3 regions of the Vibrio sp. M260118 genome follow, and region 1 is predicted to be linked to each of the others. Evidence: riboswitches for the same ligand, from Rfam matches in the RefSeq annotation. Region 1 holds a riboswitch; each other region holds the start of a gene.
What was found. Region 1 has a riboswitch for thiamine pyrophosphate ahead of thiB (thiamine ABC transporter substrate binding subunit). Riboswitches for the same ligand answer to the same signal wherever they lie in the genome.
Positions count from the first base shown of each region.

Region 2: it holds a riboswitch for thiamine pyrophosphate, as region 1 does, so the genes downstream of both, thiC (phosphomethylpyrimidine synthase ThiC) here and thiB (thiamine ABC transporter substrate binding subunit) in region 1, are expected to answer to the same signal.
Region 3: it holds a riboswitch for thiamine pyrophosphate, as region 1 does, so the genes downstream of both, thiD (bifunctional hydroxymethylpyrimidine kinase/phosphomethylpyrimidine kinase) here and thiB (thiamine ABC transporter substrate binding subunit) in region 1, are expected to answer to the same signal.

Region 1 is NZ_JATABG010000252.1:40-3,807, reverse strand. Features, by position in the region: gene fbp (class 1 fructose-bisphosphatase) at 1-343, opposite strand, end outside; gene mpl (UDP-N-acetylmuramate:L-alanyl-gamma-D-glutamyl-meso-diaminopimelate ligase) at 639-1,988, shown strand; gene QTO00_RS14180 (flavin prenyltransferase UbiX) at 1,995-2,621, shown strand; TPP riboswitch at 2,764-2,886, shown strand; partial or broken gene thiB (thiamine ABC transporter substrate binding subunit) at 2,932-3,768, shown strand, end outside.
Region 2 is NZ_JATABG010000255.1:94-3,437, reverse strand. Features, by position in the region: gene QTO00_RS14260 (thiamine phosphate synthase) at 1-187, opposite strand, end outside; gene thiC (phosphomethylpyrimidine synthase ThiC) at 187-2,127, opposite strand; TPP riboswitch at 2,291-2,389, opposite strand; gene crcB (fluoride efflux transporter CrcB) at 2,459-2,842, opposite strand.
Region 3 is NZ_JATABG010000352.1:44-3,387, reverse strand. Features, by position in the region: partial or broken gene QTO00_RS16565 (phosphatase PAP2 family protein) at 1-356, opposite strand, end outside; gene thiD (bifunctional hydroxymethylpyrimidine kinase/phosphomethylpyrimidine kinase) at 601-1,431, opposite strand; TPP riboswitch at 1,537-1,646, opposite strand; gene QTO00_RS16555 (LysR family transcriptional regulator) at 1,810-2,697, shown strand; gene QTO00_RS16550 (VCBS domain-containing protein) at 2,712-3,092, opposite strand.

The DNA of each region.
Region 1 (3,768 bases):
CCATTAGCACGACGTATTTGGCATTTTTGTTCAACTCTTTATTGAACGCTACGGCCTCATCTTCTTCTTCACTCGCGACACCACACACTTGATCTCGGGCTTCAAGCGCGGCTTTGAACTTTTCGTTGGCGTATAGATCAAGCTTTTGTTGGTCTTCACCTTGGACGTTCTCGGTACCAACGGCACCAGTGATGTCACCTAAACCAGCGGCATTGATTTCTCGGTTCACAATCTTTGCAGCAAGACGAATAGAAGAGAGTAGGGATGATAGATCACCGCTAGCGTGGGGGAAGTCCGCTTGCTTTTCAACAATGAACTCGCCAAGGGTGCGCATTCCAGACATGGTTTATCCTTTAAAATAATCACTCATTGATAGGGGGGATGGGAAGTAGTGTTCTCTGACGGAACTCGAGTTACTGCCCTAACTTTCAGTGTAAAAGTTAGATCTTTTTATTGGTAATGAACTAACTGTCTCAGATCTCAAAATTTTTAGTAAAATTTCAACAGTTTTCATAGCTTCGTATTGTCATGGTGAGTAAAGCTTAGCCACTTGCTCAATCACTGCCTAAAGTTGTTCGCTTTTTGATTGATTGTCGCCATAATGAGTGATTGTTTTTCGCTTGGAACAAGGCATTTCTATGCATATTCATATTTTGGGCATCTGTGGCACTTTTATGGGTGGCGCAGCGGTATTAGCACGCCAGTTGGGGCACAAAGTCACCGGAAGCGATGCGAATGTCTATCCACCAATGAGCACCCTTCTAGAATCTCAAGGTATTGAAATTATTGAAGGCTTCGATCCTTCTCAATTAAACCCTGCTCCGGATTTGGTTGTGATTGGTAATGCAATGAGCCGCGGTAATCCATGTGTTGAATATGTACTGAACAATAATCTTCGTTACACTTCAGGCCCTCAGTGGTTGCAAGAGTTTCTACTGCATGACCGTTGGGTTCTAGCCGTTTCTGGTACTCATGGAAAAACGACAACGTCGAGCATGTTAACTTGGATTCTAGAAGATTGTGGTTACAAGCCAGGCTTTCTCGTTGGCGGTGTGCTGGGTAATTTTGGTGTATCAGCTCGTCTTGGCGAAAGTATGTTTTTTATTGTCGAAGCCGATGAATATGACAGTGCTTTTTTCGATAAGCGTTCTAAGTTTGTGCATTACCACCCGCGTACCTTAGTCATGAACAATCTAGAGTTTGATCATGCAGATATTTTTGATGATCTTGAAGCGATAAAGCGCCAGTTCCATCATCTTGTGCGCACTGTACCGGGTAATGGCTGTATTCTCGCGCCAAAACAAGACCGAGCATTAGCGGATGTGCTTGAACGAGGTTGCTGGAGCGAAACTCAATTTAGCGGTGAGCAGGGTGATTGGCAGGCAGAGAAAATCTCCATAGATGGTTCGCAGTTCAAAGTCCTGTTTCAAGGTGAGCAAGTTGGTATTGTAAATTGGGACTTGGTTGGTGATCACAATGTTGATAACGCCTTGATGGCGATTGCAGCAGCACGTCACGTGGGGGTAACTCCAGACTTAGCTTGTGAATCTTTGGCCAAGTTTATTAACACTAAACGCCGTTTAGAGCTTAAAGGTGAAGTGAATGGCGTGACGGTTTACGATGATTTTGCTCACCACCCAACTGCGATTGAACTAACCTTAGGTGGACTACGTAACAAGGTCGGCGATAGTAAAATTATCGCTGTACTTGAACCGCGTAGCGCAACCATGAAACGAGGTGTGCACAAAGATACCCTGGCCGCTTCATTGCAAAAAGCCGATCAGGTTTTCTTATACCAACCTGATTCCATCGACTGGTCGGTTGAAGATATTGCTGCTCAGTGCATGCAACCTGCTCAAACCTCAGCCAGTGTGGATGAGTTGGTCGAGCAAATTGTTGCTAGCGCCAATCCGGGCGACCAAATATTGGTGATGAGCAATGGCGGTTTTGAAGGTATTCACAACAAGCTTTTAGCAAAGTTAGCGTAATTAATTATGACTAAACAACAAAAAGCCATCACTTTGGCCTTTACTGGCGCTTCAGGTGCTCCCTATGGCTTACGCCTATTGGAGTGCTTACTTGCAGCTGACTATCAAGTTTATCTGCTAGTGTCATCTGCTGCGCGCGTAGTGCTGGCTACTGAACATGACCTCAAACTGCCTGCTAATCCTCAATTGGCAAAGAAAACCTTAGTTGAGCATTTAAACTGCGACCCAGACAAGTTGGTCGTATGTGGCAAAGATGACTGGTTCTCTCCGGTCGCTTCAGGATCTGCCGCACCAAAACAGATGGTAGTATGTCCTTGTTCGGCAGGAAGTGTCGCTGCGATAGCGCACGGTATGTCTGACAATCTAATTGAGCGTGCCGCAGACGTTGTGATGAAAGAACGTGGCCAACTGTTGCTTGTGGTACGAGAGACGCCATTTTCTACTCTGCATCTAGAGAACATGCACAAGCTCTCTCAGATGGGGGTAACTATTATGCCTGCAGCGCCGGGTTTTTATCATCAACCCAAGTCGATTGAAGATCTTGTTGATTTTATGGTCGCGCGTATTCTTGATCATCTTGGAATTGAGCAAGGTTTAGTGCCTCGCTGGGGTTACGATCCCCGTCATATTTGAAGCTGTAGCGTTGTTGACTACTCAAATTCACCCAAATCAAATAGTACCCCTATGTTCATTGGGATGAATTTGCTTGTCGCCTAGCTGCAACTCCAACTATTTAGGGGATAGATATTAGAAGTTATTAATATTACAATTCGACCGTTACTCATCGGGGAGCTATTGACCTAATTTATTGTTAGTGTCGGCTGAGATCGAGCTAAAGCTTGGGACCCGTGTACCTGAACCAGATAATGCTGGCGTAGGAATTGAGTTGGACTTGAACTCCGCTTCTCAAACCTGTGCCGCTCAAACAAGGAGAGAGCGAGCAGTGAACAACACTCTAAGCACCATTTCTATTAGCACTATAGCGTTAGCAACTCTAGCGACATTCTCAGCAACTGCCGCAGAAAACAGCCTAACCGTTTATACCTATGACTCTTTTGCCGCTGATTGGGGCCCAGGTCCTGTCGTCGAAAAGGCGTTTGAAGCACATTGCGGCTGTGATGTTAACTTTGTAGCCCTCGATGATGGTGTTTCTATCCTTAACCGTCTGCGCCTCGAAGGTGATAACAGCAAGGCGGACATCATCTTAGGTCTTGATAATAACCTGATGGCGGAAGCGAATAAGACGGGTTTACTGGCTGAGCATAGCGTTGATACTAGCAAAGTAACTCTACCAAATGGTTGGGCCGACAAGACATTTGTTCCTTACGATTTTGGCTACTTTGCGTTCGTGTACAACAAAGAGAAGTTAGCTAATCCGCCAAAAAGTTTGCAAGAGCTGGTGGAATCTCGCAATGACCTGAAAGTGATCTACCAAGACCCGCGCACTTCAACACCAGGACAAGGTTTGATGTTATGGATGAAGTCGGTTTACGGTGATGACGCAACTCAAGCTTGGCGAGATCTTGCTAAGAAAACCGTTACGGTAACTAAAGGTTGGTCTGAAGCTTATTCAATGTTCCTTGAGGGGGAATCGGATCTGGTTCTATCGTACACGACTTCTCCTGCTTACCATTTGATTGCCGAGAGCGATAATAAATTTGCCGCTGCAGATTTTTCTGAAGGTCACTACACGCAAGTTGAAGTTGCAGCTAAGGTGAAGGCGTCTAATAATCAAAAGCTCGCGGACGAGTTTATGAACTTCATTTTGAGTGATGAGTTT
Region 2 (3,344 bases), on a different contig from region 1:
AACCATCAATAAGATCTGTCGTTATGCGTGTGGTCTGTTGGTCGCGAACAAGCTGAATAGATTGAGTTGGGCTCACACCCAACCCAATGTCTTCGATGCTAAAACCCTGTTCTTTCGCCAACAACAAACATTGCTGAACTAAACCAGTCAGTTCAATCAATGATGACGGAATAAGGACTTTGCTCATTAGTCACTTACCTCGGCATGTGCTGCTGGGTGGTATAGCTCGGAACCTGACTCTCTAAATTCTTGCGATTTCTGACGCATCCCTTCAAGAGGATCATCTAGCATTTTAATCGAGATAGCTTGGTCCGCAGCAACTTGCTCAGTGTCTTTCGCGTACTCTCGCACCTCTTGCGAGATCTTCATCGAGCAGAACTTTGGTCCACACATCGAACAGAAGTGAGCAACTTTGCCGGACTCTTGAGGCAAGGTTTCATCATGGAAAGCGCGAGCAGTATCTGGGTCGAGCGACAAGTTAAATTGGTCTTCCCAACGGAACTCGAAGCGAGCTTTAGAAAGCGCATTATCACGAACTTGTGCACCAGGGTGTCCCTTCGCCAAATCAGCGGCGTGCGCAGCAAGCTTGTAAGTGATCATGCCTACTTTCACGTCTTCTTTGTTTGGTAAACCAAGATGCTCTTTAGGCGTTACGTAGCAAAGCATTGCACAACCATACCAACCAATCATGGCAGCGCCGATGCCTGAAGTAATATGGTCGTAACCGGGAGCGACGTCTGTCGTCAATGGACCAAGGGTATAGAAAGGAGCCTCATGACAGTGCTCTAACTGCTCTTCCATGTTCTCTTTGATCATATGCATTGGAACATGACCAGGACCTTCGATAATCACCTGTACGTCGTATTCCCACGCAACCTTGGTCAATTCGCCAAGAGTACGAAGCTCTGCAAATTGCGCTTCGTCGTTAGCATCGGCAACCGAACCAGGACGCAGACCATCACCCAGAGAAAGAGCCACATCATACTTAGCACAGATTTCACAGATCTCTCGGAAGTGGGTATATAAGAAGCTTTCTTGGTGATGCGCTAAACACCATTTCGCAATGATAGAACCACCACGAGAGACGATGCCAGTAACGCGTTTTGCAGTCATTGGCACATAACGAAGTAGTAAACCGGCATGGATAGTGAAGTAGTCAACGCCCTGCTCTGCTTGCTCGATCAGAGTATCGCGCATCACTTCCCAGTTAAGGTTTTCTGCAACACCATTCACTTTCTCAAGCGCTTGGTACATAGGTACGGTACCGATCGGAACCGGACTGTTACGCAGAATCCACTCGCGAGTTTCATGAATATTACGCCCAGTAGAGAGATCCATAACGGTATCTCCACCCCAGCGCGTTGCCCATACTAACTTCTCTACTTCTTCTTCAATCGAAGAAGTAACCGATGAGTTACCGATGTTGGCGTTCACTTTGACCAAAAAGTTGCGGCCAATGATCATTGGTTCGGATTCTGGGTGATTGATATTAGAAGGGATAATCGCGCGGCCTTCAGCGACTTCTTTACGCACAAACTCGGCGGTAATATCTTTTGGAAGATTCGCTCCGAAGCTTTGCCCCGGATGCTGTTGATTCAGCACTTCATCTCGGTACTTGGCACGACCCATATTTTCACGTAGGGCGATGTATTCCATTTCTGGAGTAATAATGCCTTTGCGAGCATAGTGCAGTTGAGTCACACACTGCCCACTTCTAGCACGCCTAATACGCGGTAGATTGCCGTAACGAAGATCGTCTAGCGTTTCATCTTCTAAGCGCTGTTTGGTATACACCGAGCTTACTTCATCAAGTAGTTCAGTATCAGCGCGCTCTTCAATCCACCCTTCTCTCAGCTTAGGTAAGCCGTTGTGGAGGTCTATGGTGTGTTCTGGATCTGTGTATACACCCGAGGTATCGTATACGCGTACTGGCTCATTAGGCTCAAAAATAGGCGCTTCTTTTGTGCCTCCGATGAGACTATCAGCGAGTGATATTTCACGCATTGGCACGCGAATATCGGGACGTGAGCCCTTTACGTAGACTTTTCTTGAATTCGGGTACGGTTGTACCGAGAGTGTATCAATGAACTGTTTTGCTTCCAGTCTCGCTTGCTTGCGACTCGACATAGCATTTTTCCTTGCTTTGTTATTCTTAGATAAAAAGTAACGGGATAAAAATGCTTGACGGAAAGATGCGACAAGAGGAATCGAATTGTACCTAATTAGTTTCTACTAACGGATTACGACAACATTCGATTACTTGATAGATAAACCAGATTGAACACTGGCATAGATATCTTCTCTTGTTCCCTTCGCAGATATTAATCTGATCAGGTTCAACGGATCCCGAATAAACGGTCTCAGCCATATGGCACTCCGACAAGTGATTGCAGTATATAAAAACGGCTTGGGTAAACCAAGCCGTGATAAACAATAATTAGCTAAATTTTCACCAACATTAGCTCTTAATGAGTATTTGAAACCCTATCCAAGCAGCAGAAATGCTCAAAAAGACATTCAACAACACATTCACGCCCATTTTAAAAAACGCTCCCTGCTGCATTAGAAGTACGTTATCCATTGAGAATGTAGAAAAGGTGGTCAATGCACCAAGAAAACCTAACCCGATTATTTGACGCCACGGCTCGGTAGCTAACATCTCATTTTCAAAAGCCGCAATAAGCAAACCCATAATGAAGGAACCAACCACGTTAACGGTCAGCGTACCATATGGAAATCCGCGTCCAAGTAGCGCAACACAAAGCTCAGAAACAAGATAGCGAGAGCATGCACCAAAAGCACCGCCAATTGCGATAAAACCGAGAATAGAAAGTTGACCCATAACTCCCCCTAGATAAATTTCTGGCTCTTATTGTAACGTCCAGTGACAAATAATCGACAAAAATTCATGACTCTTATATCAAACAAAGTTTTGAATTAAAAAAGTTACAGGAGTCACTTTAATTTGCTATTCAAAGAGAAAAATCAACTTGTTGAGTTTACCTAGGTCAAATATCCCTGATGGATTGAGGAGAAGAGTAGTGATTAGCACATAATAGCTCAACTCAAAGACTCGTAACAGAAAAGGAAACACACCTTCATCTGGTGCACGCAAACACACTCTCCTTACTCCTCGTTGCCGAACCAATCTTATGCTGAAAGCACTTAAGGGACGTTTTCACAGGGTCTACATCAACGGCAACGCTCATATATCAACTCGTTCCACACCAATAGGGGAAGTTATCGTACTATCAGAGTTGGGAAACTCAGACCATGCTTATCGACCTTAGCGACTTTAAACTGGGAAACCGTACATGCAAGTAATACCAATCTAAGTAAAAATA
Region 3 (3,344 bases), on a different contig from region 1:
AGCAATTGATGTGACAGTATTTCAGTATAAGGACGCGGGCTCTCAGTCATATGTTTTAACCCGACTTTTGCAGCAAAACCAATCACTAAAATGATACTCAGTTGTGCTAGCTTCGACACAAGGTGTGAGTTAGTACCTACTATTTTCCACATAACTAAAACAAGTATCGAAAGGGTGATGAGAAAGCCTTTTGAGCCAGCTGACGCTGTTAATAGGGCGAAACTCCGTCCGGTAATATCTGTAACCTCTGAGAGCAAATCAATATAACCAACCAACATCGACATGAGCGCGATCACAAACAAGAAAGCGATAAGCAACACGATACCTTCGCCTTTTTCGCGGATGAAGTTTTTCACGATATGAATTCACTACAACAAGAAACAGAGGCTGAATATTAGTTGAGTAGGTGTGGAGAATTTATCAATACAATGTCAATTTAATGAAATTTCACACCTCAATCCCCACTTGAAACGGTAAAATTGATGCCATTATAAGTACGAGTGATTTTGCCACTCGCACTTATTTATATACCCTAATAACCTCAATGATTAATCGCTAACCCTTGCTGCCAGAAAGCGGTTTCCATCGCACTTGGTCGCCTTAACGGACATTGGTGTGCCCACAGAAAAAGTGATGCACCGGACCGTGCCCTTGGCCCACTTCTAACTGATCAGCATGAGCAATGGCTTGCGAGATGTATTGTTTTCCAAGATGCACCGCTTTGTGCAAGTTATAACCTTGCGCGAGATAAGAAGCAATCGCCGATGAGAGCGTACAGCCCGTTCCATGAGTATTTTTTGTCGCCACCCGTTTAGCGGCGATAAGTTCACTGCTACTTAACTCAATGAAAAGATCATTACTGTTTTCACCTTGTTCAAGATGACCACCTTTAAGCAGTACCGCCTTAGCACCAAGCGCTCGAAGTGACTCAATCATTGCGCCCATTTGCTCTTCATCTTGCGGCACTTCAACACCGATCAGGGCAGCACCTTCAGGGAGGTTTGGGGTAATAAGATCAGCGAGCGGTAGTAGCTCTTGTTTAAGGGTTGAAATCGCTGATTGCTCTAAAAGTAGGTCGCCGCTGGTTGCGACCATAACAGGGTCAACCACTAAGTGTTTAGGTTGATACTGACGAATCTTTGCTGCAACAACTTTGATGATCTCAGCATCGGCCAACATGCCAACTTTGACTGCAACTACATTGAGATCGCTAAACACTGCATCGAGCTGACTTTTAATATGCTCAAGGGGAATTGGGTGGATAGCAGATACGCCTTGGGTATTTTGTGAAGTAATGGCGGTGATCACTGAGCAAGCATAGCTGCCTGTCGCTGACATAGCTTTGATGTCGGCTTGAATACCGGCACCGCCACCGCTGTCAGAGCCAGCAATGGTGAGTACAATTGGGGTAGTGTCTTGTGAATGTGGCATAAATGCTCCTACTACAAGACGTAAAGGAACTCTCGACCACGAAAAGGAACTCAAGAAATGAGACTAATTCATCGAATGCGAGTACAGCCAATCACCGAGTTTGCAAACTGGCTGCGTATAGTTCCCTACGTCAGTGCTAACTGAATCAGGTTCAACGGGTCTCGCTTCGCGATCTCAGCCCTTTCCAAATGGGTTAGGCTCCCCGACTATTGCCGCGATAATAACAATAAAAATCTAATAAATGCATTACTTATTTGTTACCAAGTTCAAGATTAGCGACTAATTTCCCGATTGCACTTCACAAACAAACTTTAGTTATCAAAATTTATTTTTATCTCATAAACTAATCTGGATAATATTTTGTTATGAGAAGATGAGATGATTAACCCAACGTGGCTCAAGACCTTCGCGACATTGATGGATACAGGCCATTTCACCAAAACTGCCGAAAAGCTCTATATGACTCAGCCAGGAGTCAGTCAGCACATCAAAAAGCTAGAACAAGCGTGTGGATACCCACTCATTGAACGACATAACAAAAGCTTTGAAGTTACAGAGGCCGGAAAGAGAGTCTATCAATATGCGCTTCAGGCTGAGCGTCAAGAGTCGGAGTTACTGAACTCACTCAATATGGAAGACCCATATTCAGGCAGCGTCTCTCTATCATGCTCTGGGTCACTCGCCCTGCTTCTGTACCCTCATTTGCTTAATTTACAATGTAAACATCAACAACTGATTCCTCGACTTGAAGCCGCGCCACATCATAAGATCGTCGCGGATGTTCTCTCGGGGCAGACTGACATCGGCATAGTAACCCAAGTACCTTCTGACTCTCGATTTGATTCACAAGTGCTAGGCAATGAGCCATTATGCTTGATGTTACCCAAAAAGCGCGCAACGAAAACACTTACAAAAGATGATCTCAAAGAGATAGGATTGATCCAGCACCCAGATGCGGTGACCTATCTTTCTATCTATTTTGCTCAGTGTGGGGAGTCTGAACTGGAAAAAATGAACATTGATGACATTCCCGTCAGCGGATACATCAATCAGTTGAATCAGATCTTGATGCCTGTCGCCAATGGTTTAGGTTTCACTGTTCTGCCAAAAAGTGCTCTTGACTCATTCCCTGACAAACAGCGTGTCTCTATCTTTGAACCAAGTAATGAAGTCGTCGAGACCCTCTATTTTCTCACCAAACGACACCGTCAGTTACCGAAGCGTTTAGAAACAATCAAACGCGAGGTGATGACCCAGTTGCGATGAGTTGAGGCGAGTCGCTAAACAAAGCACACCTTAGTCCCAAGATCATCAATCAACGCGCCGCCTGATGAGCCAATTAGTACAAGAGTCATAATCAATGATTCACCCTTGGTCGAGGTCAATGAAAACAGTTCGACCTTTCTTTCACCTAACGCAAGAAATTGCGTTTTAATGTGATAGACCGAGTATTCCCAGCGTCCAGATTCATTTATCGTTAGTGACCCTAGAGTGTCCGGGTCAGCAACAACGCTTTTCGGGGCGAAGCGAACGCGAACTCGATTTTCATCACTGATTTGCAATCTACCAGAGTCAAATAGTAGCGGTGAAAACAGATTGGTACCTTGGAACTCTGCACCAAAAGGGATCGCTGTATCTATAACTTCATTGGAGTTCGCCATAACACCCTCCTAAAAACGGTAAAACTCACCATGTTGTGGCCTGTGAGTAGATCTAGGCAATGTGTATGCCAAAAACACCATACTCATCTAGATGAATATTATCGAGAACTTTCAGAGAGATACAAACAGGGTAGAAAATTAAGCTGGCCGATTCTCAAAATGAGATGCAAAAACGGATCGATACAACCAGAATGAAAACAACAGGCTAAAACGCAAAAAAGGAGCCTGAGGCTCCTTTTTTCTAGCTGCTTC